DNA from 2 places in the Rugamonas sp. GW822-FHT03B10 genome. Region 1 is predicted to be linked to the other one. Evidence: predicted binding sites of a transcription regulator. Region 1 holds the regulator's gene; the other holds the start of a gene.

Region 1 (11,290 bases):
TCATCTTCTGGATGGCGTGCGTCAGGCGCGGCCAATCCTCGTCGTTCAGGCGGCCCGTGCGCAAGCGGTGCTGGTCGAGCTGGCCGACCGAGCCCAGCATACGCATGGCCAGCTGGGCGCCGCCCATCTCCATCGAGAAGATGGCCACCGGCAAGCCCGCCTCGATCGCCACGTTCTCGCCGATGTTGACCGAGAACGCGGTCTTGCCCATGGAGGGACGGCCGGCCACGATCACCAGGTCGCCCGGCTGCAGGCCCGAGGTCATGCGGTCGAGGTCGATGAAGCCGGTCGGCACGCCCGTGATCTCGCTCTGGTTGTCGCGGCTGTAGAGCTCGTCGATGCGCTCGACCACCTGGGTCAGCAGCGGCTGCACGGCGGTCCAGCCGGCCGCGCCGCGCGCGCCCTGCTCGGCGATGGCGAAGATCTTCGATTCGGCCTCGTCGAGCATCTGCTTGACCTCCTTGCCCTGCGGGCTGAAGGCCTGGCCGGAGATCTCGTCGGCCACCGTGATGAGCTGGCGCAAAATGCCACGATCGCGCACGATCTCGGCATAACGGCGGATGTTGGCCGCCGATGGCGTGTTTTGCGCCATCGCGTTCAGATAGCTCAAGCCCCCCACGTCGTCCGCCTTGCCGAGCTGGGTCAGCGCCTCGAACACGGTGATCACGTCGGCCGGCTTGGATGCGTTGATCAGCCGCACGATCTGTTCGAAGATCAAACGGTGGTCATAACGGTAAAAGTCTTCCGCATGCATGAAGTCGGCGATGCGGTCGAACGCCGCATTGTCGCGCAACAAGCCACCGATCACAGACTGTTCTGCTTCGATGGAGTGCGGTGGGATGCGGAGCGAATCGACTTGTGGATCTGGGGGGGCGTTCATGGCGCGAATTATACCTGCATAGTCAGCCGCCAAAAATTATTGACGAGAAAAAATTTCGTAGCTTGCCTACAAAAAAGGGCTAATGTCACCGGGCGCCGCGAAAGGCGGTGCTGCAAGGCAATATCTTGCAAAATCAACCAGTTAGACGCCCCATAGAAAAAGCCGGGCGAACCCGGCTTTTTTTTATTGCTCTGCGGCGGGCGTCGCCGCCCGCGCATAGGCGGTGCTACTTAGGCAGCTTCGCCCACGACAGCAACGGTCACTTCCACCACCACGTCGGTGTGCAGAGCGACGGTCACTGGGTGCTCGCCGACGGTCTTCAGCGGACCGGTAGGCATGCGCACGGCAGCTTTTTCAACGGCGAAACCAGCTTTGGTCAGCGCTTCAGCGATGTCGAAGTTGGTCACGGAGCCGAACAGACGGCCGTCCACGCCCGCTTTTTGCGACACGGTCACGGTCATGCCGTTCAGCTTCTCGCCTTGGGCTTGGGCAGCGGCCAGCTTGGCGGCAGCGGCTTTTTCCAGTTCAGCGCGCTTGACTTCGAATTCCGCCACGGCCGACGCGGTAGCGCGGCGGGCCATTTTTTGCGGGATCAGGAAGTTACGTGCGTAACCGTCTTTAACTTTAACGACTTCACCCAGGTTGCCCAGGTTGACGACTTTTTCCAACAGAATGATTTGCATAGTTCTCTCCAGGATTATCTAGACGACGCGATTAAGCGTTGTGCAGATCGGTGTATGGCAGCAGCGCGAGGTAGCGGGCGCGCTTGATTGCGGTGTCAACCTGGCGCTGGTAGTGCGCCTTGGTACCGGTCAGACGTGCTGGCATGATCTTGCCGTTTTCCTGGACGAAGTCCTTGAGCGTGTCTACGTCTTTGTAGTCCACTTGTTCCACGTGAGCGGCCGTGAAGCGGCAGAACTTCTTACGTTTGAACAGTGGGTTTTGTTGCTTGCGCTTTTCTTTCAGCTTGAGCTTGTTTTTGTCGAACTTTTTACCGAATGCCATTTTAGGCTCCTGTATCTAAATGGGTGCGCTGTCTGCGACAGCACGAAAATCAATGATGTGAAATACCAGGCTTTTGCTATTGCGGCTTTTCTTGTTCAGAAATCCCGTGAACTGATACACGCCCCCCAGCGGGGTCTGGCTGAAACGGGTCGAAATCTCGCCCGCGGCGACCGCGGACACTTCAAACTCGCTCAACCGGGCGATGCCCGCCTCCATCTGCTGCGACCGGTGCTGGAGTACAGCATTGACGATCGGCATGCCGGCCGGGGTGAACCTGATGGCGTCCCGCTCGGCGATGAGGGCAGTGAACCGGAGTTCGTTCAGCTCGGATTCCTGCGCAATTTAGGCTGCAGGAGCGGCGGCGGCCGCTGGAGCTTCAGCGCGATGGGATTTCGCTGCATCTTCACGTTGTACCGACTTCATCATTGGCGAAGGAGCGGTTTCCGCTTTCTTCATCTTGACGGTCAGGTGACGCAGCACGGCATCATTGAATTTGAACGCGGTTTCCAGCTCGACCAGGGTCTCGTTGTCGCATTCGATGTTCATGCAGATGTAGTGTGCTTTGGCCAGTTTCTGGATCGAGTAAGCCATCTGACGACGGCCCCAATCTTCAACACGGTGGACCGAACCGCCGCGGGTGGTTACGCTGGCTTTGTAACGTTCGATCATGGCGGGCACTTGCTCGCTTTGGTCCGGATGGACGATGAAAACTATTTCATAGTGACGCATGCAAACTCCCTTAAGGACTGTGAAAATAGCCCACCCTGGCGTCAAGACAGGTGTGGGAAGAGGTAAGCCCGCGACTATAGCAGCTTTCCCGTGAAAACACAACTTGCGGGCCGGATTGCCGCGCCGCGCGGCCCAGGACGGCCCCCGCGCGGGTTTTTTTCATATTATTTCGCTCAAAGCAAGGAATTGCTCTTGCCAACGGGACGCTACTGTACAAAAATACAGACTGTCTATATCCACAGCCCCTGGCGCCCCCATGATTAAGCTCACCGCACGGCAAGAACAAATCCTCAACCTGATCAAGGATGCCATCGAGAACACCGGCTTCCCCCCCACCCGCGCGGAGATCGCGAACGAGCTGGGCTTCAAATCGGCCAACGCGGCCGAGGAGCACCTGCAGGCGCTGGCGCGCAAGGGCGCCATCGAGATCGCGGCCGGCACCTCGCGCGGCATCCGCCTGCTCGGCGAACACGCGGAAGCGGCGGCCCATAAAGTGGCGGCCACCGTGATGATGTCGCTGCCGCTGATCGGCCGGGTGGCCGCCGGCTCGCCCATCCTGGCGCAGGAAAACCTGGAGACCAGCTACAGCGTGGACCCGGCCCTGTTTTCGGCCAAGCCCGACTTCCTGCTCAAGGTGCGCGGCGAATCGATGCGCGACGCCGGCATCATGGACGGCGACCTGCTGGCCGTGAAGAAGGTGGACAGCGCCAAGAACGGCCAGATCGTCGTGGCCCGGATCGGCAACGACGTCACGGTCAAGCGCTACCGCAAGACCGGCGCCACCATTGAACTGCTGCCGGAGAATCCCGACTTCAAGATCATCAAGGTCGATCCCGAAGCGGACGAATTCGCGCTCGAAGGCCTGGCCGTGGGCCTGATGCGCACCTGGCACTGAACCACTGAATAACAACGGGGCCGGAAAATGGGGATACCCCCCAATTTCCGGCCCCGTTTTTTTGTGGCTTAGCAGCCGGCCAGCGCGGTGCGGAAGTCGTCCAGCAGGTCGGTCTCGTCCTCGATGCCGACCGACACCCGGATCAGCGATTCGGCGATGCCCATCGACGCGCGGCGCGCCGGGCCCATCTCGTAGAAGATGGTGTGCGCGACCGGAATGATCAGCGTGCGCGTGTCGCCGAGGTTGCTGGCCGGGATGGCCAGCTTGAGCCGGTTCAGGAAGTCGAAGCAGTCGATCCCGTCCTTCAGCTCAAAGCTCAGCAGCGAACCGGCCGTGCGGAACAACTCGCCCGCGATGCCGTGCTGCGGATGCGACGCCAGCCCCGGATAGTGGACCGCCGCCACGCGCGCGTCGGCCTCCAGCATGCGCGCCAGCGCCAGCGCGTTCGAGCTGGTGCGCTCCATGCGCAGCGCCAGCGTTTCCGCGCCCACGGCGATGTGGTGCGCCGCCTCCGGCGCCAGCGAGGCGCCGAAGTCGCGCAAGCCCTTGGCGCGGATCTGCGCCAGACCCCACTGCGCGGGCGCGGCCTTCTTGTAGTTCTCGTAGATGTGCGGATACTGGTTCCAGTCGTAGACGCCGGTGTCCGTCAGGCTGCCGCCGAGCGCGTTGCCGTGGCCGCCGATCGACTTGGTCAGCGCGTTCACCACCAGGCCCGCGCCCACGTCCTTGGGACGGAACAGGTAGGGCGTGGTCATGGTGTTGTCGACCACGTACAGGATGCCGCGCGCCTTGCACAGCTCGCCGATGCGCTTCAAGTCCGCCACCTGGGTGCGCGGGTTGGCGATGGTTTCCACGAACACCAGGCGGGTGGCCGGCGTCAGCGCCGCCTCCACGTTGGCCACGTCGGTCGCGTCCACGAACGCCACGTCCACGCCCTGCCCGGCCGCCGTCTGCCACAGGCTGTTGGTGTTGCCGAACAAGAAGGACGACGACACCATGTGGTCGCCCGCCCGCAGCAGCGCCTGGAACACGGCGCCGATGGCGCCCATGCCGGTGGCGAAGCAGATCGAGCCCACGCCCTGCTCCATCTTGGTGACCTTGTCCTCCAGCGCCGAGATGGTGGGGTTGCCCTGGCGGCCGTAGCGGAAGCCCGGCTCCTTGCCCTGGAACACGGAGGCCAGCTGGCGCGCGTCGCCATAGCCGAACGCGACCGAGGTGTGGATCGGTTTGTGCAGCGAACCGTGCTCGATGCCCTTCTGCCGGTCGTTGTGCAGGATGGTGGTGGTGAAGCCGTAGTTTTTCTTGTCGTTCATGTCGTCGGGTCCGAATACAAAAAACCCGGCGCGGGCTGCTGCCGGCGCCGGGTGTGCACTTAGCCTTCCGTCGCGGCCAGGTTCAGGTTCAACTGGGAGCGCGCCGCATCCTCGGCCGGCGCGGCCTTCGGGTGGTGGCGCGCATATTCCAGCTTGTCCAGGTAGTCCTTGGAGATGTCGCCCGTCACGTACACGCCGTCGAAGCACGAGGCCTCGAAGTTCTTCAGCTCCGGGTTGACGTCGGAAATGGCGCGCTTGAGCGCGTCGATGTCCTGGTACACCAGCGCGTCGGCCGTGATTTCGCGGCACACCTCCTCGTTCGAGCGGCCGTAGGCGATCAGCTCGTCGCGCGTGGGCATGTCGATGCCGTACACGTTCGGGTAGATCACCGGCGGCGCGGCCGAGGCGAAGATCACCTTGGTGGCGCCCGCTTCGCGCGCCATCTGCACGATCTCGCGGCTGGTGGTGCCGCGCACGATGGAGTCGTCCACCAGCAGCACCACCTTGTCCTTGAACTCGGAGGCGATGGCGTTGAGCTTCTGGCGCACCGACTTCTTGCGCGCCGCCTGGCCCGGCATGATGAAGGTGCGGCCGATGTAGCGGTTCTTGATGAAGCCTTCGCGGTATTCGATGTTCAGCGCCAGCGCCAGCTGGATGGCGGCCGGACGCGACGAATCGGGGATCGGCATCACGACGTCGATCTCGCCATCCTTGAATTGGCGGCGGATCTTCTCGGCCAGGTATTCGCCCATCTTGAGGCGGGTGGCGTACACCGAGGCGCCGTCGATCACGGAGTCGGGACGGGCCAGGTAGACGAACTCGAACACGCACGGGTTCAGGCTCGGATTGTCGGCGCACTGGCGCGCGTGCAGCTGCTTGTCGGCGTCGATGAACACGGCCTCGCCGGGCGCGATGTCGCGCACGAAGCGGAAGCCCATGCCTTCCAGCGCCACCGATTCGGAGGCGACCATGTATTCGGCGCCCTGCTCGGTCTCGTTGATGCCCAGGCACAGCGGACGGATGCCGAACGGATCGCGGAACGCCAGCAGGCCGATGTCGGCGATCTGGGCCACGGCGGCGTAGCCGCCGCGCACGCGGCGGTGCAGCACGGCCACGGCCTTGAAGATGGCGTCCGGGTCCAGCACCAGGCCGGTGGTGGCGGTCTGGATCTCATGGGCCAGCACGTTCAGCAGCACCTCCGAGTCGGAATCGGTGTTGATGTGGCGGCGGTCGTTCTTGAACATCTCCTGCTTCAACTGTTCCCAGTTGGTCAGGTTGCCGTTGTGGGCCAGCGTGATGCCGTACGGCGCGTTCACGTAGAACGGCTGCGCCTCCTCCTCGCTCGACGAACCGGCCGTGGGGTAACGGCAGTGGCCGATGCCGGAATTGCCCTGCAGCGTACGCATGTTGCGGGTGCGGAACACGTCGCGCACCAGGCCGTTCGCCTTGTGCATGGCGAACATGCTGCTGTGGTTGGTTGCAATGCCTGCCGCGTCCTGGCCGCGATGCTGCAACAGCAGCAGCGCGTCATACAGCAGTTGATTGACGGGTTGATGGGAAACGACGCCGACGATGCCACACATGGTGTGCTCCTAGACTGGTATTACTGATTTAAAGAATTCAAAAATTCACATGCTGCGCCAGCGCAGCAGGCAGGAAAGGCTTGACGGTGCGCGCCCCGGTCTCCGCGAGCGGACTCAACAGCGCATCGCGCCAGAACGGCTGGCGCGGGATAGCCGTCATGCCGCACAGGATCACCACCGTCAGCACGATCACCAGGCCCCGCCCCAGGCCGAACAGGCCGCCCAGGCCGCGGTCGACCAGGCTCAGGCCGCCGGCCTGCACCAGCGCGTCGAGCGCCATCGTGAGCAGGCCCATCAAAATCCGCACGCCGATGAACAGCGCGATGAACGCCAGCATCAGCCGCACCACCTGGCCCGGCACCACCTCGGGCAGCCAGTGCGCCAAGGTGGCGCTGTAGGCGTTGGCCGCGATGAAGGCGATGATCCAGCTGGCCAGCGAAAACATCTCCCTGACCAGGCCGCGCATGGTGCTGATGATGATGGAGGTGATCAGCACGAAGATCACCAGGTAATCGAATAAAGTCACGGCCGCGCTATCCGTCGCGTCACACGGGGACCAGGCTGCCGTTCAGGCCCATCTTGGCCAGCTTGGCGCGCACCTTCTCGGCCTCCTCCTTGCTGGAGAACGGCCCCACGCGCACGCGCGTGCGCTCGCCCGACTGGGTCGGCACCTTCTGCGTGAACGACTTGATGCCGGCGCCGCGCAGCTTGTCCTGCAATTCATCGACCTTTTCCTGGTCGGCCAGCGCCGCCACCTGCAGCACGAACTTCTGTCCCGCCGCCTCGGCCGGCTTGGCCGGTTTGCCTTCCAGGATGGCCATGGCGCGCGCCGCGTCGTCGCCCGACTTGGCTTCCTCCCTGGCCGGCTTGGCTTCAGGTTTGTGTTCCGTCTTGGCCTCCAGCTTGGCTTCCGCCTTCGGTTCCGGCTTGTGTTCAGGCTTGGCTTCGGCCTTCGCTTCCGTCTTGGCCGGCTTCAGCTCGGCCTTGGGCAGCTCGGCCACGGCCGGCGTTTCCTTGACCTTGGCGGGCGCGGACTTGGCTTCGGCCGCCTTGGGTTCGGCCGGCTTCGGCTCGGCCGGCTTGGCTTCGCTCAGCTTGGGCTCGGCCGGTTTGGCTTCCGCCACCGGCTTGGGCGCGACGGCCGCCACGGCGGGCGCCGGCTTGGCCGGGGCGGCCTTGGCCGGCTCGCTCACGATTTCTTCAGTATTGTCCAAAGCGGCGCTGGCCGCCACCGTGGCCGCCGCGGCCGGCAGTTCGCCGCTCTTGTCCTTGGACGGAATCCTGATGTCGATGTCGGACGACAAAGGCTTGGGCTCGGAGTCGAGCAACATCGGCAAGCCCACGGCCACCGCCAGTGCCAGCGCGATGGCGCCCACCAGGCGGCGGCGCGCCCGCTTCTTCTCCGGCAGCACCGGATCGGCGGCCTCGGCGTCGGCGCGCGAACGGCCCTTGCCGCCGGCCGACGAGGCGCGCTTGGAGCGGGCCCGCTCCGTGGCGGCCTGGTCTTCCGCGCGGGAAAAATGGCCGCTGTCTTCGCCGGAAGACTCTTGCTTGTTTTTACTGAGTTTCGAGAACAAGCCCATGCGTTATTTCAGTCGATCGTGGTCAATGAGGTCAATGAGACATGGATTTTCGTGCCGCCATGACGCCGGCGACAGTGAGGAAAGATCCAAAGACCACAATTCTATCATTCTCCCCGACCCGGCTGATGGCATTTGCGTACGCCTGGGCGGGATCGTCGAAACAATTTATCGTCCGTTCCGGCCGCTCTGGCTGCACGATCTGGACTTTTGCCGCCAGTTCGGCCGCCGTGGCCGCGCGCGGCGACGGCAGGCCGGTCAGGCACCAGTGGTCCACATGCTCGGACATGGCGGCGATCACGCCGTCGATATCCTTGTCGTGCATGGAGCCGAACACGGCGTAGGTGTACGGGTGGTAGCCCATGTTGCCGAGGTTCTGGTTCAGCGCGGCGGCCGCGTGCGGGTTGTGCGCCACGTCCAGGATCACGCTGGGGCGGCCCGGCAAGACCTGGAAACGACCCGGCAGTTCCACCGTCACCAGCCCGGTGCGCACTTCCTGCGCGCCCACGGGCAATTCGAGGCGCAGCGCCTCCAGCGCGGCCAGCGCGGCCGACGCGTTCAGCAACTGGTTGGCGCCGCGCAGGCTCGGGTAGGCGAGCGCGCTGCGGCGCTGCGAGCGGCCGCCGTAGTTCCACTGCTGCTTGTCGCCCGAATAGTTGAAATCGCGCCCCATCAGCCACAGGTCGGCGCCGATGGCGGCCGCGTGGTCGATCAGCGACTGCGGCGGCACCGGGTCGCTGCAGATGGCCGTCTTGCCGGGACGGAAAATGCCGGCCTTCTCGAAGCCGATCGCCTCGCGCGTGTCGCCCAGGTAATCGGTGTGGTCGATATCGATGCTGGTGACGATGGCCACGTCGGCGTCGATCACGTTGACCGCGTCCAGCCGCCCGCCCAGCCCCACCTCCAGGATCACCACGTCCATGCCGGCGTGGGCCAGCAGGTGGCAGATGGCCAGCGTGGTGAATTCGAAGTAGGTCAGCGGCGTGTCGCCACGGGCCGCCTCGACGGCGTTGAAGCTGGCCACCAGCTGGGCGTCGCTGGCCAGTTCGCCGTTGACGCGCGCGCGCTCGTTAAAGTCGAGGAAATGCGGCTTGATGTACAGCCCCACCTTGTAGCCGGCCCGCAGCAGCACCGATTCCAGCATGGCGCAGGTCGACCCCTTGCCGTTGGTGCCGGCCACCATGATGACGGGGCAGGCGAAGGACAGCGCCATGCGGTCCTTGACGGTGCGCACGCGCTCGAGGCCCATGTTGATGACGGTTTCGGCGTGGCGCGACTCCAGCAGCGCGAGCCAGGCGGGCAAAGTGGTAGGAAGCGTAGACATGGAATGGGACTTCTGAATGAGAGCGGCGCGCAGCGGACGGAAGTCCTGCTGCGCGCCGGCGGGTAAGGCGGCGGCGGATTAAGCCAGGACCTCGACGGCCTGGTTCTGCAACAGGGCCAGCAGGCGGGCGATTTCCTCGCGCATCTTGCGGCGGTCGACGATCATGTCCACGGCGCCCTTCTGCACCAGGAATTCGGCGCGCTGGAAGCCTTCCGGCAGTTTCTCGCGCACCGTGTTCTCGATCACGCGCGGGCCGGCGAAGCCGATCAGCGCCTTCGGCTCAGCGATCACCACGTCGCCCATGAAGGCGAACGAGGCCGACACGCCGCCCATGGTGGGATCGGTCAGCACGCTGATGAATGGCAGTTTCTTTTCCGACAGCTTGGTCAGCATGGCCGTGGTCTTGGCCATCTGCATCAGCGACAGCAAGCCCTCCTGCATGCGCGCGCCGCCGGTGGCGGTGATGCACACGAACGGCACCTTCTGTTCCAGCGCGGTCTGGGCGCCGCGCACGAAGCGCTCGCCGACCACGGAACCCATGGAGCCGCCCATGAATTCGAACTCGAAGCAGGCCACCACGACGGGCAGGCTCATGATGGCGCCGCCCATGACGATCAGCGCGTCGGTCTCGCCGGTCGCTTCCATCGCCTGTTTCAGGCGGTCCGGGTATTTCTTGCTGTCTTTGAACTTCAGGCTGTCGACCGGCAGCGTGTCCTGGCCGATCTCATAGCGGCCGCCGGCGTCGAGCAAGCCATCGAGGCGCTCGCGGGCGCGGATGCGCATGTGGTGGTCGCACTTGGGGCACACGTGCAGGTTCGATTCCAGGTCGGTGCGGTACAACACGGCCTCGCACGACGGGCACTTGACCCACAGGCCTTCCGGCATGGTCTTGCGCGCCGCGGCGTCGGAACGCTGGATACGCGGGGGCAGAAGTTTTTCCAACCAACTCATCATTTCTCCTTGCTGCTAACAGGTGCCGGAAGTGTAGCCGTTTCTGGCCGCCCTGTCGAACATTCCGAACTGACAACGTTTCCGCCAAAATCAGGAAAATAACGGCAATTGAACGAAATTACGGCGGCGTTGACGACTTCCACCGCGAACTACGCCCAACCGCCCCCTTTAACATAGTCAAGGCTGAATCCCATGTCAAGGCGGGCGGCCGGGACGCCGGGCGATCAGGCGTCGAGCGCGGCGCGGATGCCGGCCACGAACGCCTGCACGGCCGGCACCACCGCGTCTCGGGCGTTGTTCTCGATCTCCTGGATGATGCGGCTGCCGATCACGACCGCGTCGGCCACCTCGGCCACGGCGCGCGCCGTGGCGCCGTCGCGGATGCCGAAGCCCACGCCGATCGGCAGCTTGACGTGCTGGCGGATGGCCGTCAGCCGCTCGGCCACCTCGGCCGTGTCGATGTTGCCGGCGCCCGTCACGCCCTTGAGCGAGACGTAGTAGCTGAAGCCGCCGCCGACCTTGGCCACCTGGGCGATGCGCGCGTCGGTCGAGGTGGGCGCCAGCAGGAAGATCAGGTCGAGGTCGTTGGCGCGCATGGCGGCCGCGAATTCCTCGCACTCCTCGGGCGGGTAGTCGACGACGATGGCGCCGTCGGCGCCCGCCTCTTTCGACGCGGCGATGAAGGCGGCCGCGCCGATGCGCTCGATCGGGTTGGCGTAACCCATCAGCACCACGGGCGTGTTCTGGTTGGTCTTGCGGAATTCGCGCACGTAGCCGAACACGTCGTGGATGCCGACGCCGAGCGCCAGCGCGCGCTCGCACGCGCGCTGGATGACGGGGCCCTCGGCCATGGGATCGGAGAACGGCACGCCGAGCTCCAGGATGTCGGCGCCGCCGGCCACCAGCGCGTGCATCAGCGGCACGGTCAGTTCCGGCGCCGGGTCGCCGGCCGTGATGAAGGTGACGAGGGCGGTTTTCTTATCGGCTTGCAGGGCCGCGAAAGTTGGAGCGATACGGGACATGGTTTTAT
Region 2 (11,290 bases), on a different contig from region 1:
TCAGCAGGGCGGGAATGTCGAGCCCGTCTCGGGCCGTGTAATGCACCACTTTCTGGCGCCCCATGTCGTTGGGGGCGAGATGGGCGAAGCTCTCGCCCACCATGTGCACGCTGTGCTTGTCGCGGTTGTAGAGCAGGAAGGCGTGCGGCTGGCGGTCGGAATACGCTTCCACCAACACCCATGGCGTGCCCGGCTGTGCCGGCAGGCTCACCAGGTTGACGGTGGAGGGCAGCTTGGCGTCCACCGCATCCTGCAGCGCCTGCATTTCCGGCGTCAGCCACTTGGTGTCTCGGGCTTCGCCGTCGTAGCGCACGCCCAGCAGCTGATGCTGGTCCGTGATGACGTGGCCGGCGAAGTCGTAGCCCTCGACCCGCAGCAGGGGCTGGTCGCCCAGCTTGCCCGTGGCCGGGTCGAACAGGTACAGGGCCGCCTTGTCGCTGTGGGCGCCGGTCGCGCTCACGTACAGTTTGCCGTCCGGCGTGAAGGCCAGCGGATTGAAACGCAGGCCTTTGCCCGTGTAGGGGTCGTAGGAATTGATCGCGCGCCACTGGCCGCTGGCCGGGTCGAGGTAGTGGACGGTGGACTTGCCTTGCTCGGTCGTGATGGTCAGGCGCGGTTCGCCGTGCTGGTCCAGCAGCCATCCCGTGTTGTGTTCAGGCGCGGCGATGGCCTTGGCCCGTCCCGTCAGCGTGTTAAGCCGCTGCAACTCGTAGTCGCCCAGCTGTGCCGTTCCTTCGACGCTGGGATGGAGCACGTAGATGAATTCGGAATCCTGGGCGCCGTCCTGGCCCAGCAAATAGGTATTCCATGGCAGGATTTTGTGGCTGTCGCCGTTGGTGAAGAAGCTGCCGCCCCGCTCGGCCAGCTGGCGGTAGTGCTTGCCGTCGCGGTCCACCGCGTACAGGCCGGGCGCGTAGCGTTCGTCGCCCGGCCCCAGGTCGCGGTCGGTGGCCGTGAAGGCCAGCCGCTGGTCGTTGACCCAGACGAACTGGCCGATGTCGGCGTCGGTGAAGTTGGCCGCGATGCGCGCCTCCAGCGTGACCAGGTCGACCACGGCCAGCCGGTCGCGCTGGCCCGGCAGCGCCACCCGGGCCGCCAGGTATTTGCCGCTCGGCGACAGCTTGGCGCCCGTGAAGGCGGGGTTTTCGAAGAAGCTTTCCAGCGGTGGCGGCGCGGCGGCTTCGGCGGCGCGGCCGGCCAGCAGGGCGCCGCCCAGCAGGGCGACGCGCAACAGGGGGAGGGGGGAACGCATGGGGGGAAATTATGCGGCGAGCTAACTTTGCCAAATTAATAATTTCCGCAGAATAACATCAACTTGCCAAAATGGCTATGGTTCGGGCGCTCTAATGTAGTCGACCATGGCGGCGATGCGGTGCGCCGGCGCGGGCGTGGCCAGGCTGACGACGGCCATGGCCAGCATCCCGGCCGGCACGCCGAAGATGCCGGCCGAGATCGGCGCGATGTGCAGCCACTGGCCGGCCGCGCTGCCGCCCAGCACCGGGTTGGTGTGCACCATGTAGTAGACGCAGGTGCAGAAGCCGGTGGCCATGCCGGCCAGCGCGCCGTAGTGGTTGGCGCGCTTCCAGAACACGCCCAGCACCAGCGCCGGCACCAGCGTCGAGCCGGCCAGCGAGAACGCCGCGCCCACCAGCGACAGGATGTCGGCCGGCTTCTGCGACGCGGTGTAGGCGGCGATGAAGGCCACCGCCAGCAGCAGCAGCTTGGAGATGGTGACCCGCTTCTGGGTCGAGGCGGTGGGGTCGACCAGCTTGTAGTAGACGTCGTGCGACAGGGCGTTGGAGATGGCCAGCAGCAGCCCGTCGGCCGTCGACAGGGCGGCCGCCAGCCCGCCGGCCGCCACCAGGCCGGAGATCACGTAGGGCAGGCCGGCGATCTCGGGCGTGGCCAGCACCAGCACGTCGCCGTCGACGGCGATCTCGGCCAGTTGCACCACGCCGTCGTGGTTGATGTCGGTGATGCTGAGCAGCGGGTTGAGCTTGTCCACATTGGCCCAGTACGACACCCAGTTGGGCAGGTGGGCGTAGTCGCTGCCCACCAGCGCATGGTAGATGTCGTACTTGACCAGCACCGCCAGCGCCGGGATGGTCAGATAGATCAGCAGGATGAAGAACAGGGTCCAGAACACCGACACCCGGGTCTCCTCGACCGACGGCGTGGTGTAGGAGCGCATCAGGATATGGGGCAGGCCGGCCGTGCCCAGCATCAGGCAGAACACCAGGGCCAGGAAGTTGTTGCGCTTGATGTCGGACTGCTCGGGCGTGCCCGGGTACGGCTGCGCGTGCGGCGTGAGCGGCTCGGCCCGCGCCAGGTACTGGTCGCGCGCCTCGGTCCATTCGCGGCTGGCCTCGTCCACGTTCTTCGGGTAGGCGATCAGGGCCCGCTCGGCGGCGCGGATCTCCAGCAGCGAGGCGTTGCGCTGCTTGATGCGGTCCAGGTGGCGCTGCGCCTCGATGCGGCCCACCTCCCACGACACCGGCAACTGCCGCAGGCGCTCGTCGTACTCGGCGGCGTGCTGGCGGAACGTGGCGCGCACCTGCGCCTCCTTCGGGTCCTTCTGCAGCACGGCCTCGCGCGCGCTCAGGCGCGACAGCAGCTTGCCGTAGGCCAGCTGCGGCACCGGGTTGTCGCTGTGCTTGACGGCCAGCCACATGGCCGGGATCAGGAACGCCACCACGATGATGATGTATTGCGCCACCTGGGTCCAGGTGATGGCGCGCATGCCGCCCAGGAACGAGCAGACCAGGATGCTGGCCAGCCCGAGGAAGATGCCGACCGAGAAGTCGACGCCGGTGAAGCGCGAGGCGATCAGCCCCACCGCGTAGATCTGCGCCACCACGTAGATGAACGACACGGCGATGGTGGCCGCCACGGCCAGCAGCCGCACGGCGCGGCCGCCGTCGCCGCCGTCGTAGCGGGCGGCCAGGAAGTCGGGGATCGTGTACTGGGCGAACTTGCGCAGGTAGGGCGCGATCAGCAGCGCCACCAGCACGTAGCCGCCGGTCCAGCCCATGATGTAGGCCAGGCCGTCGAAGCCGCGCAGGTACAGGCCGCCGGCCAGGCTGATGAAGCTGGCCGCCGAGATCCAGTCGGCCGCCGTGGCCATGCCGTTGAACAGGGCCGGCACGCGCCGTCCGGCCACGTAGTATTCGAGCACGTTGGAGGTGCGGCTGAGCACGCCGATGGTGGCGTACAGCACGATGGTGCCCAGCATGAACATATAGCCTATCCACTGGCGCGGCATGCCCTCCTGCTCCAGCACGGCCAGCGCCACCAGGAAGCAGCCGAAGCCGGCCGTGAACCACAGGTAGGTGCTGCGCAGGCGGCGCGCCAGCGAGCGGCTCATGGGCGCTCCCGGCCGTGCTGGCGGCGCCATTGCCGGTCGAGCCGCCGCATGCGCCAGGCGTAGGCGCCGAGGATGGCCAGGTACACCAGGCAGCCGCCCTGGGCCGCCAGATAGAACGACAGCGGCCAGCCGAACAGGTTCAGACCCGACAGTTCGCGGGCGAAGAAGGTGGCGCAGAACGTGGTCAGCAGCCACACCAGCAACAGCAGGCCGGTCAGGCGGCGCGTGCGTTGCCAGTGGGCCGGCGGCGGGGCGTGTTCATCCATAGTAAATCGTCTCGTCCATGGTGGCCGGCGGCGCGGGCGGCAACAGCGGGAAGGTGAGCCGGAACAGGCTGCCGGGCAGCTTGGCCGACTGGCTGCGCGGGTTGCTGTAGATGTCGACCTCGGCGCCATGCTGCTGGGCCACTTCGCGCACGATGGCCAGCCCCAGGCCGCTGCCCTCGACGTTGCTGCCGAGGATGCGGTAGAAGCGCTCGAACACGCGCTCGCGCTCGGCCGGCGCGATGCCGGGCCCGGTGTCCTCGACCTCGAGGAAGGCGTGTTCGGTCGTCGCGTGCACGCGCACGGTGACGCTGCCGCCGGCCGGCGTGTAGCGCAGCGCGTTGTCGACCAGGTTGGACAGCATCTCGCGCAGCATGGTGGCGTCGCCGGCGATCTGCACCGGTTCCGGCGGCGGCTCCAGGCCGAGGTCGATCTGGTGGGCGAACGAGGCCGGCACCCAGTCCTTGACCACGTTCAGCGCCAGTTCGCCCAGGTCCAGCGGCGCGAACGCCACCCCGGCCTGCGGCTGGTTCTCGGTGCGGGCCAGGGCCAGCAGCTGGTTGACGAGGCGGGTGGCGGCCTGCGAACTCTTGGCCAGCTGCTCGAGCGAGCGGTGCACCTCCTCGTGGTCGGTCTGGCGCAGCGCCAGCTCGGACTGGGTGCGCATGCCGGCCAGCGGCGTCTTCATCTGGTGCGCGGCGTCGGCGATGAAGCGTTTCTGCATGTCGATCGACTGCGACAGCCGGCCCAGCATGTCGTTCAGGGAGTTGACCAGCGGCGAGATCTCCTCGGGCACCTGGCGCGCCTCGATGGGACTGAGGTCGTCCGGGTTGCGGGCCCGTATCCGCTCCTGCAACTGGGCCAGCGGCGACAGCCCGCGCGCCAGCGCGAACCACACCAGGGCCAGCACGATGGGCAGGATGATGAACTGCGGCAGGATCACGCCCTTGATGATCTCGTTGGCCAGCTTGGCGCGCTTCTCCAGCGTCTCGGCCACCTGCACCAGGGCCTGGTGGGTGTCGTCCGGGTCCTCGTGGTCGAGCTTGACGTAGGAATAGGCGACCCGCACCTGGGTGCCGTGCATGGCGTCGTTGCGGAAGTGGACGGTGCCGGCGCGGAAGTAGTCCTCCTCCTGCGGCGGCGGCAGGTCGCGGTCGCCGTCGACGTAGACCCCGCCCGGCCCCAGCACCTGGAAATAGACGTTGTCGACGTCGTCGGCGCGCAGCATGTCGCGCGCCGAGGCCGGCAGGCGCTTGATGGTGGTGCCGTGGACGGCGTGCACCTGCTGGGCCAGCATGGTCACGCTGTCCTCGAGCGCGTGGTCGAACGGCTGGTTGGCGATCGACTTGGCCACCAGGTAGGTGATGGCGATGCTCATCGGCCACAGCAGCAGCAGCGGGGCCAGCATCCAGTCGAGGATCTCGCCGAACAGCGAATGCTGGATCTCCTCGTCGCGCTCGGCGGCCGGCGGCTGGTAGTCGTCGGCGGCCGGGGCGGCCCCTGGCGCGTCGGCCGGGCTCACTTGGCCTCGGGCTTGCCGGCCTCGGTGGCGGCCGGTTCAGCGTATTTTTCCAGGCAATAGCCGAGCCCGCGCACGGTGGCGATGCGGATGCCGCCCACCTCGATCTTCTTGCGCAGCCGGTGCACATAGACCTCGATCGCGTTGTTGCTGACCTCCTCGCCCCATTCGCACAGGTGGTCGACCAGCTGCTCCTTGGAGACCAGGCGGCCGGTGCGGGCCAGCAGGATCTCCAGCAAGCCCAGCTCGCGCGCCGACAGTTCCAGCATCTGGTCGTTGATGTAGGCGCTGCGGCCGACCTGGTCGTAGCTGAGCGGGCCGTGGCGCACCACGGTGGCGCCGCCGCCGGCGCCGCGCCGGGTCAGCGCGCGCACGCGCGCCTCCAGTTCCGACAGCGCGAACGGCTTGGCCATGTAATCGTCGGCGCCCAGGTCGAGGCCGTTGACGCGCTGCTCGATCGAATCGGCCGCCGTCAGGATCAGCACCGGCAGCAGCGAGGCGCGCGCGCGCAGCCGGCGCAGCACCTCCAGCCCGGACAGCTTGGGCAAGCCCAGGTCCAGGATCAGCAGATCGAACTCCTGGGTCGACAGGGCGGTGTCGGCGTCCTGGCCGTTCTTCACACAATCGATGGCATAACCGGACTGGCGTAGCGAGCGGGTCAGTCCATCGGCCAGCACGCTATCGTCTTCGGCAAGTAAAATACGCATGAGTCACTCCGGCTGCAGAAGCCTGTATTGTGTGACATTTCCCCCCGCGAAGCGAGTTTTTGTGTCGGCCGCTGTCAAGATTTGATCAGTTTCAACGCTCGTGTAAAATCGCGCTTGCAATAAGCACTGTTTTTTTATACAGTATCGCTTGTACCGACACACCAACCCCGCGCGTACCCTTGCGCATCAGGCTGAAAGAACATTATGGACGACAAAAAAGGCGCAGTACCCGCATCTGAAAAAGCCAAGGCCCTGGCCGCTGCGCTGGCGCAGATCGAAAAGCAGTTCGGCAAGGGTTCCGTGATGCGCATGGACTCCAGCACCCCGATCGAGGAGGTGCAGGTGGTGTCGACCGGCTCGCTGGGCCTGGACATCGCGCTGGGCGTGGGCGGTCTGCCGCGCGGCCGCGTGGTCGAGATCTACGGTCCCGAGTCGTCGGGCAAGACCACGCTGACCCTGCAGACCATCGCCGAGATGCAGAAGCTGGGCGGCACCTGCGCCTTCATCGACGCCGAGCACGCGCTGGACGTGGGCTACGCGCAGAAGCTGGGCGTGAACCTGCACGAACTGCTGATCTCGCAGCCGGACACGGGCGAACAGGCGCTGGAGATCTGCGACGCCCTGGTCCGCTCCGGCAGCGTCGACATGGTGGTGGTGGACTCGGTGGCGGCCCTGACCCCGCGCGCCGAGATCGAAGGCGACATGGGCGACTCGCTGCCCGGCCTGCAGGCCCGCTTGATGTCGCAGGCGCTGCGCAAGCTGACCGGCTCGATCAACCGCACCAACACGCTGGTGATCTTCATCAACCAGATCCGCATGAAGATCGGCGTCATGTTCGGCAGCCCGGAGACGACCACGGGCGGCAACGCGCTCAAGTTCTACGCCTCCGTGCGCCTCGACATCCGCCGCACCGGCTCGATCAAGTCCGGCGACGAGGTGATCGGCAACGAAACCAAGGTCAAGGTGGTCAAGAACAAGATCGCGCCGCCGTTCAAGGAAGCCCACTTCGACATCCTGTACGGCGCCGGCACCTCGCGCGAGGGCGAGATCCTGGACCTGGGCGCGGAAGCGAAGATCGTCGAGAAGTCCGGTTCCTGGTACAGCTACAACGGCGAACGCATCGGCCAGGGCAAGGACAACGCGCGCGCCTTCCTGCAGGAGCGTCCGCAGCTGGCGTGGGAGATCGAGAACAAGGTGCGCGAATCGCTGGGCGTGCGCGCGCTGCCGCCGCTGGCCGAGGAGCACGACGCGCCGGTGGCCAAGCTCAAGGCCGTCGACTAAGCGCGGCCTGGCGCCGGCTTGAGGCCGGCGCGGACCACAACCTGAACCACCGTCCCGCGCGAGCGGCCGGTGGTTTGTTCATCGTGCAGGGGAATTTATGGCAGCACAGCAACCCAGCCTGAAGGCGCGCGCCCTGCGCTACCTGTCCATGCGCGAGCACAGCCGCCTGGAACTGGGCCGCAAGCTGGCCCGCCACGCGGAGGAGGGCGACGACGTGGACGCCCTGCTGGACTGGCTGGAACAGAACAAATGGCTGTCGCAGGAGCGGTTCTCCGAAGCCCTGATCCACCGCCGCGCGGCCCGCTACGGCAACAGCCGCATCGTGGCCGAGCTGCAAAGCCATGGCGTGGCCGGCGAGGCGCTGCAGGAGCTCAAGAACACGCTGGCCGGGGACGAGACGGCCCGCGCCCGCGAGGTGTGGCGCCGCAAGTTCGGCGCCGTGGCCGCCGACCGCAACGAGCGCAACAAGCAGATGCGCTTCCTGCTGCAGCGCGGCTTCTCCCAGCGCGCCGTGCAGGCGGCCCTGGGCGGCGGCGATCCCGACGATGCATGCTGAGGGGGCCGAGGATCGGCCCCGCAGCCCGCGCCAGCGGCCATTTCCCAGTGAAGACAATTACCGGCGCCATCAGCGCGCACCGCATCGAATCCTTGCAAAAATGACTCCAAAGCCCCCGGTTCGGCCCCGTTTTTCGCCGCAAACCGCATGATTTGGCGCAACGGCGGGCATGGTGTGCTACACTTTTGTGGTTTTGCAGCACCGCGGGTGCGGTGGTTGTCCGTAGAAGCTGCGGCAACGTGCGTCAAGCACATGGCTGCTTATTAATTTCCGCCGCGCAAGCGGCATCGGTATATGTCCTTGTCAACTCCCGTTTCCCGACGTGCGCTGCGGCACACGCGTGCCATCGACGTCCAAGCGTTCAAGCGCGACGACGGCCTGTGGGACATCGACGCCCGTATCACCGATATCAAAGCCATGGACACCATGCTGGCCTCCGGCCCGCGCCCTGGTGGCACCTATCTGCATGACCTCTCCCTGCGTCTGACCGTGGACCTGGACCTGAACGTCGTGGCGGCCGAAGCCGCTTCCGACGCCGTGCCCTATCCCGGTTACTGCGACACCAACGGCCATGCCTACCAGCAACTGGTGGGCCTGAACCTGTTGAAAGGTTTCCGACACGAACTCAAGCAGCGCCTGGCCGGCATCGCCGGTTGCACCCATTTGACGGAACTGGCGCAGATCCTGCCCACGGCCGCCGTGCAAGCGTTCGCCAACGACGTGTGGTCGACCAACGATGCCGCCAGTCCCGACGCCGACCTGCCGCACCATAAGCCGTTCCAGCTGGACAAATGCCATGCCCTGCGCACCGATGGCGGGGCCGTGGCCGAGTTTTACCCGCGCTGGGTGGTCAAAGCAGCACCAGGATAGCGCGTAGCTTCACCTGCTTTTTCAAGAGTTATTTTCCGCAATATCAACCGATCTCAACCGATCTTTACACATCAGCATCAGAAGGGAAGCCAGCATGAAAATCCATGAGTATCAAGGCAAAGAAATCCTCCGAAAATACGGAGTGACGGTACCGCGCGGTATTCCGTGCATGTCCGTGGACGAGGCGGTCAAAGCTGCCGAAACCCTGGGCGGCCCGGTCTGGGTGGTCAAGGCGCAGATCCACGCTGGCGGCCGCGGTAAAGGCGGCGGCGTGAAAGTGGCCAAGTCGCTGGAACAAGTCAAAGAATACGCCAACCAAATCATGGGCATGCAGCTGGTCACGCACCAGACCGGTCCTGAAGGCCAGAAAGTGCGCCGCCTGCTGGTCGAAGAGGGCGCCGACATCAAGAAGGAACTGTACGTGTCGATGGTCACCGACCGCGTTTCGCAGCGCGTCGTGCTGATGGCCTCGTCCGAAGGCGGCATGGACATCGAGGAAGTGGCTGAGAAGCACCCCGAGCTGATCCACTCGATCGCCATCGATCCTTCCGTCGGCCTGACCGACGCCGACGCCGATGCCATCGCCACCAAGATCGGTGTGCCGGCCGCCTCGCTGCCGCAATCGCGCGCCAACTTGCAAGGCCTGTACAAAGCCTACTGGGAAACGGACGCCTCGCTGGCCGAAATCAACCCGCTGATCCTGACCGGCGACGGCAAGGTCATCGCCCTGGACGCCAAGTTCAACTTCGACGCCAACGCCCTGTTCCGCCAGCCTGAGATCGTCGCCTACCGCGACCTGGACGAGGAAGATCCGGCTGAAATCGAAGCGTCGAAATTCGACCTGGCCTACATTTCGCTCGACGGCAACATCGGCTGCCTGGTGAACGGCGCCGGCCTGGCCATGGCCACCATGGACACCATCAAGCTGTTCGGCGGCGAGCCCGCCAACTTCCTGGACGTGGGCGGTGGCGCCACGGCCGAGAAAGTGACCGAAGCGTTCAAGATCATGCTGAAGAACCCGGGCCTGAAAGCCATCCTGGTCAACATCTTCGGCGGCATCATGCGTTGCGACGTGATCGCCGAAGGCGTGATCGCGGCCTCGAAAGCCGTTTCCCTGCAAGTGCCGCTGGTGGTGCGCATGAAGGGCACCAACGAAGACCTGGGCAAGAAGATGCTGGCCGAATCGGGCCTGCCCATCATCTCGGCCGACACCATGGAAGATGCAGCCAAGAGCGTTGTCGCCGCCGCTGCCGGTCAAGCTTAATTAAGGAATCAACATGTCCATCCTGATCAATAAAGACACCAAAGTTGTAACCCAAGGCATCACCGGCAAGACCGGCCAGTTCCACACCCGCGGCTGCCGCGACTACGCCAACGGCAAGAACTGCTTCGTCGCCGGCGTTAACCCGAAGAAAGCCGGCGAAGACTTCGAAGGCATCCCGATTTTCGCCAACGTGACGGAAGCGAAAAAAGAAACCGGCGCCAACGTGTCGGTGATCTACGTGCCGCCGGCAGGCGCCGCCGCCGCCATCTGGGAAGCCGTGGAAGCGGAAATGGACCTGGCCATCTGCATCACCGAAGGCATTCCCGTCCGCGACATGATGGCCCTGAAGGACCGCATGGCCAAGGCCGGCTCCAAGACCCTGCTGCTGGGCCCGAACTGCCCCGGCCTGATCACGCCCGACGAGATCAAGATCGGCATCATGCCCGGCCACATCCACAAGAAAGGCCGCATCGGCGTCGTGTCCCGTTCGGGCACGCTGACCTATGAAGCCGTGGGCCAGCTGACCGCCCTCGGTCTGGGCCAGTCGTCCGCCGTCGGTATCGGTGGCGACCCGATCAACGGTCTGAAGCACATCGACATCATGAAGATGTTCAACGACGATCCCGACACCGACGCCGTCATCATGATCGGTGAAATCGGCGGTCCGGACGAAGCGAACGCCGCTTACTGGATCAAGGACAACATGAAGAAACCCGTGGTCGGCTTCATCGCCGGCGTGACGGCTCCTCCGGGCAAGCGCATGGGCCACGCCGGCGCGCTGATCTCGGGCGGCGCCGACACCGCGCAAGCCAAGCTGGACATCATGGAAGCGTGCGGCATCAAAGTCACCAAGAACCCGTCCGAAATGGCGCGCCTGCTGAAGGCGATGCTGTAATTTGGCAACGAGTTGGTGAATAATGACGGGGAGCCTGGTGCTCCCCGTTTTTTTTTGCGCCCACGGCACGACCCGCAACAACCGCATCCCGGAGATCGAGATTGGCCAAAATCATCATATCGCGCGAAGGCGTGGTGGAACAGCAAGTGCAGCTCAGCAAGGAGCGCATGACGATAGGCCGTCACCGGCACAACGATATCGTGCTGACCCACCCGTCCGTGAGCGGCGAGCATGCGGTGATCGTCACCATCCTCGACGACTCCTTCCTCGAGGACCTGCACAGCACCAATGGCACCTTCGTCAACGGCCACCGCATCGGCAAGCATTTCCTGCAGCACCTGGACATGATCAAGATCGCCAAGTTCCAGGTCGAGTTCATCGCCGACGGCGTGCGTCCGCTGGCGGCGGCCGCGGCGGCCGAGGCGCCGCTGGGCCAGATCGAAGTGTTGAATGGCAATAACGCGGGCAAGCAGATGGCGCTGACCAAGCCGCTCACCACGCTGGGCCGGCCCGGCGTGCAGGTGGTGGTGATCAACCGCGACGCCGGCGGCTACACCATCGCCCACGCGGA

What was found. Region 1 encodes LexA, which represses DNA repair genes until DNA is damaged. Its sites were predicted from a motif close to ACTGTATNNNNATACAGT; they were not measured.
Region 2: the regulator LexA is predicted to act here: its motif matches at 5,979-5,996, upstream of recA (recombinase RecA).

The regions. Positions count from the first base shown of each region.
Region 1 is NZ_JBXANP010000030.1:12,490-23,779, forward strand. It holds gene AC1RQG_RS26440 (replicative DNA helicase) at 1-880, opposite strand, end outside; gene rplI (50S ribosomal protein L9) at 1,111-1,563, opposite strand; gene rpsR (30S ribosomal protein S18) at 1,595-1,885, opposite strand; gene priB (primosomal replication protein N) at 1,901-2,209, opposite strand; gene rpsF (30S ribosomal protein S6) at 2,228-2,614, opposite strand; gene lexA (transcriptional repressor LexA) at 2,871-3,509, shown strand; gene AC1RQG_RS26470 (cystathionine gamma-synthase family protein) at 3,578-4,822, opposite strand; gene purF (amidophosphoribosyltransferase) at 4,882-6,405, opposite strand; gene AC1RQG_RS26480 (CvpA family protein) at 6,443-6,931, opposite strand; gene AC1RQG_RS26485 (SPOR domain-containing protein) at 6,951-7,988, opposite strand; gene folC (bifunctional tetrahydrofolate synthase/dihydrofolate synthase) at 8,020-9,309, opposite strand; gene accD (acetyl-CoA carboxylase, carboxyltransferase subunit beta) at 9,388-10,260, opposite strand; gene trpA (tryptophan synthase subunit alpha) at 10,485-11,282, opposite strand.
Region 2 is NZ_JBXANP010000007.1:262,956-274,245, forward strand. It holds gene AC1RQG_RS14270 (S9 family peptidase) at 1-1,252, opposite strand, end outside; gene AC1RQG_RS14275 (sodium:solute symporter family protein) at 1,328-3,364, opposite strand; gene AC1RQG_RS14280 (DUF4212 domain-containing protein) at 3,361-3,630, opposite strand; gene AC1RQG_RS14285 (sensor histidine kinase) at 3,623-5,149, opposite strand; gene AC1RQG_RS14290 (response regulator) at 5,146-5,853, opposite strand; gene recA (recombinase RecA) at 6,058-7,134, shown strand; gene recX (recombination regulator RecX) at 7,232-7,690, shown strand; gene AC1RQG_RS14305 (DUF2889 domain-containing protein) at 7,985-8,560, shown strand; gene sucC (ADP-forming succinate--CoA ligase subunit beta) at 8,655-9,824, shown strand; gene sucD (succinate--CoA ligase subunit alpha) at 9,838-10,719, shown strand; gene AC1RQG_RS14320 (FHA domain-containing protein) at 10,821-11,290, shown strand, end outside.